2 regions of the Ruminiclostridium josui JCM 17888 genome follow, and region 1 is predicted to be linked to the other one. Evidence: a T-box and tRNA genes for the amino acid it is inferred to sense, from the RefSeq annotation. Region 1 holds a T-box; the other holds one or more tRNA genes.
The links. The T-box of region 1 lies ahead of pheS (phenylalanine--tRNA ligase subunit alpha). A T-box ahead of a tRNA ligase gene usually reads a tRNA of that ligase, here a tRNA-Phe.
Positions count from the first base shown of each region.

Region 2: it has a tRNA-Phe gene. The T-box ahead of pheS (phenylalanine--tRNA ligase subunit alpha) is inferred to sense a tRNA for this amino acid. The anticodon was not compared.

Region 1 is NZ_JAGE01000001.1:3,072,439-3,074,640, reverse strand. It holds gene pheT (phenylalanine--tRNA ligase subunit beta) at 1-198, opposite strand, end outside; gene pheS (phenylalanine--tRNA ligase subunit alpha) at 211-1,242, opposite strand; T-box leader at 1,298-1,541, opposite strand; gene K412_RS0113835 (hypothetical protein) at 1,687-2,202, shown strand, end outside.
Region 2 is NZ_JAGE01000002.1:232,287-234,488, reverse strand. It holds gene K412_RS0117655 (zinc-binding metallopeptidase family protein) at 1-647, opposite strand, end outside; tRNA gene K412_RS0117650 (tRNA-Ile) at 832-908, shown strand; tRNA gene K412_RS0117645 (tRNA-Phe) at 942-1,017, shown strand; gene K412_RS22605 (hypothetical protein) at 1,062-1,202, opposite strand; gene K412_RS0117635 (ABC transporter ATP-binding protein) at 1,233-2,198, opposite strand; gene K412_RS0117630 (ABC transporter ATP-binding protein) at 2,195-2,202, opposite strand, start outside.

The DNA.
Region 1 (2,202 bases):
TGTAATTTTCAACTTTTTGGACTCAGGATGAGGAACTACGCTTAAAACCTTCGCTACAACTACATTTTTTATGTCCTGTCCTACAAACTCCACATTTTCTACTTCAGCTGTGGACATAGTAAACCTATACCATAATTCCTTTATATCAATGCCTTCCAAATCAACATAATCTTTAAGCCAGTTTAATGATATTTTCAACCTTTTTCCCTCCTATCTTACTGAAAATTGCTCCATAGCTCTTAAATCACCTGAATTAAGAACACGGATATCGCTTATTCCATATTTCATCATTGCAAGTCTTGTAAGTCCAAGTCCGAATGCAAAACCTGTATATTCTTCAGGGTCAATGCCACCGTAGCGGAGTACATTTGGATGAACCATTCCGCAAGGCAGTAATTCTATCCAACCTGAATGCTTACAAGTAGGACAACCTTTTCCGCCACAAATCATACAGTTTAAGTCAAGTTCAAAGCCCGGTTCAACGAACGGGAAGAACCCTGGTCTAAGCCTGATTTTAACATCTCTCTGGAATACTTCTGACAAAAGCAGCTTCATTACATAAATAAGATTTGCAATTGAAACGTTTTTGTCAATCATCATTCCTTCCAACTGGAAGAATGTATTTTCATGAGAAGCATCAGTACTTTCATTTCTAAAACATCTTCCTGGAGCAATTACCTTGAGAGGTGCTCCGTACTTCTGCATTGCTCTGACCTGGCATGGAGATGTATGTGTTCTCAGCAAAGAACCGTTTTCCAACCAGTATGTGTCCTGCATGTCTCTAGCAGGATGATGTTTTGGTATATTTAATGCTTCAAAATTGAAGAATTCTTCTTCTGCCTCAGGACCATCAACTATATTGAAGCCCATTCCGGTAAATATTCTTTCTATTTCCTTTTGTACAATAGTTACAGGGTGCAGAGAACCAAGTTTAAAGTTAGTACCAGGTAAAGAAATATCAAAGTTTGACCCGCTTGATAAAGACTTCTTTACATCATTTGCACTAAGCTCCTTGAATTTTGCTTCAATTATCTCAGTCAATTCGTTTTTCAATGCATTAGCTTCCTGTCCGAACTGCTTTCTTTCCTCAATATCCATATTCTTGAGGTCCTTTAGCATTTCAGTCAATTCACCTTTTTTACCCAGCAGCTTTACTCTGAGTTCTTCTACCTCTGCGCTGCTGGTGGCTTCCTTGATTCTGCCTATGGCAGTATCTCTTAAAATACTGATTTTTTCAATCACCTTATTATCTCCTTTCATTACTTACTGTCACAAAATAAAAAACCTTCGCCCCCAATAAAGGGACGAAGGATATCTTCGCGGTACCACCCGGATTTCCGGATAAATTTACCCGGACTCTCTTTTAATGTAACGGCTTTTAACCGGCAACCTCTACAAATGATATAAAAGCATATCACGGTTCAAAGTTGCAGCTTCGGAGGGAACTTGGGCAAGTCGCATAATAAAGGTACTTTCAGCCGATGATACCTTCTCTCTGAAGTATTCGTCTCTTGCTTACTTTTCTCCATCATTGCTATTGTATTATATTATTAAAACCACATATATAAAGGTATTATAGCAATTTAGTACAAAACAATCAAGGAAGAATTTTGCATGTTTATATTTGACTACAATTATTCCAGAATATATAATGATTGGGAAATATTATTAACATAAGAGGTTTTCATGGTTACTGCAGAAAAAGTTAGTTTTGGATTAAAATGTATATTTACAGGTGCACTGATTTCTATAATTTTAGCTATCCTTTACAATCTCTATAATTTTATTCAAGAAAAAACATTTATGTTGACTGGAGATTTACTGTTTGTTCGTTCAAGTTTACTGAAATGGGTTTTTGTCCTGTATGGTTTAGTTTTATGTTTTTTAATTATTTCTCGTGAAGAAACAGGTTGTTATCCTGCCACAATATATAAAATCATAACTCGATTGGGAATTAAGAAAGTCTTTATGATTATTTCTGTTATTTTCTTAGTAATATCAACCCAGATGTTTTTTACATATTCTAAGGTAAATGAGAATGAAATAAAGTCAAGTAATGGTTTTATCCTTAAAACACAAACATACAGCTGGAAGGATATAAGCAATGCCGCGGTTTACTGTTCATACAATAGAAAATCTATTTCAAAAGTTCACCTTCACTATATTCTGAAGTTTAAAAATGGCAAAGAAATAGATGTGGCA
Region 2 (2,202 bases), on a different contig from region 1:
GTCGTAATACCTGCAAGGCTTGTTTCTTCCTGAGTTGAAGCCATAAATATGATATCATTCTCATGTTTTATATCCTTTAGAGACTGCAATATTTCCATCATACAAGCAATACCTGCACGATTATCAAAAGACTTTCCGCTGGCTTTGTTTTTATTCATTAAGGAAAAGCTAGATTTAAAGGATACAACGTCACCTATTGAAACTATTTTTCTAAGTTCTTCTCCTTTTAATCCAGTATCCACACGTAAATCCTTTATTTTTACTGCCTTTCCGGCCTCTCCCGGCTTCATCAAGTGTGGCGGCATTGCCCCTATTATGCCGGGGATATCCTCTCTTCCGTGTATAATAACTTCCTGTGCCAGTAGTATTTTGCTGTCTATACCTCCAATTGAGCTTATACCGATAAAGCCATTATCATCTATGGAGTTGACCAAAAATCCTATTTCATCGCTGTGTGCGGTAATCAAAATCTTTTTTGCAGACTTATTAAATCCCTTTTTCATAAAAATTACATTAAAAAACTTATCTATTTGGACTTCATCGCAGTAATCCTTATAGGTTTCAGCTATTTTTGCAGCAGTATTTTCTTCAAAGCCTGCTACAGCCACAAGTCCTGACAAGTACTCCAAACTTTTTGCTATTTCCATTCTTCTTTATTCCCCTATTTTATTTAATCTGTTAATAACCTTTTATATAATACTAGCAAAAAATCATAGATTTTCCTAGAGAATTGCAAATCTTAAAGCACTAAATAAATTTTTATTAGCAAATTTATAATATTACTATTGACTTAATATAAATTTTTTATTATACTAAAACTCGTCCTTTTGAGGGCCTTTAGCTCAGTTGGTTAGAGCAACCGGCTCATAACCGGTTGGTCCGGGGTTCGAGTCCCTGAAGGCCCACCAATTTGTTAGTGTTTTCACAAGCACTAACAGCTTGCCCAGATAGCTCAGTCGGTAGAGCAGGGGACTGAAAATCCCCGTGTCGCTGGTTCGATTCCGGCTCTGGGCACCAAAAAAGAATTTTTCGTCATTGATACGAAAAATTCTTTTTTAGTTTCAAAGCCATGTCTTTGTTAAAAACACCACAAGAAACAAATACACTCCTATACTTATTAAAATATAAGGCCAAACAACCTGAAAAACAGCTATAACAATAGCTAGAATGTCTTTTAAGGATTCTTTTTGCATCAGTTTCATATTTTTACTCCCTACACTCTATGGTAACTATCAAACAAAATGACAGGCAGCTTTATGGTTTTGTCCCACATCTTTTAATTCAGGTATTTGTTGTTTGCAAATATCACTGCACTTAGGGCATCTTGTATGAAAACGGCAGCCTGACGGAGGATTTGCAGGGCTGGGTAAATCCCCAGATAAAATTATTCTTTCCCTTTTAAGTCTCGGGTCCGGCAATGGAACTGCCGATAAAAGAGCCTTTGTATACGGATGCAGAGGATTGTCGTAAAGCTCTGTTTTGTCAGCAATCTCAACAAGGCAACCAAGATACATTACAGCCACCCGATGTGATATATGTTTAACCACGCTTAAATCATGTGATATAAACAAGTAGGAAAATCCATATTCTTTTTGAAGATCAGATAATAGGTTTATTATCTGGGATTGAATTGATACATCCAATGCCGAAACAGGCTCATCGCATACAATAAATTCAGGATTTAAAGCTAAAGCCCTTGCAATACCGATTCTCTGCCTCTGCCCTCCTGAAAATTCATGAGGGTATCTGTCAATATGAAAGGTACGCAGTCCGCATTGCTCCATAACTTTTAATACACGCTGTTTTAAATTCTTTTTTTCACAAAATCCATGTTCGAGTAGTGCTTCACCAATAATTTCACCAACCGTAAGTCTAGGATTCAATGAACTGTACGGATCTTGAAAGACAATTTGAATTTTGGGTCTCAGCTTTTGCATTTCCTGTTTATTTAAATTAAAAATTTCTGTCCCCTTAAATAAAACCTCTCCTCCGGTTTTATCATGGAGCCTTAGAATTGTACGGCCTACAGTGCTTTTCCCGCACCCCGATTCTCCTACCAAGCCTAGGGTTTCACCCTTATTTATTTCAAAGGATATATCTTCCACTGCTTTTACGTGTCCCACTGTCCTTTGAAATACTCCTCCTTTTATGGGAAAGTATTTTTTCAGATTTTTCACTTCAAGTAAAGCTTCACTCATTTTG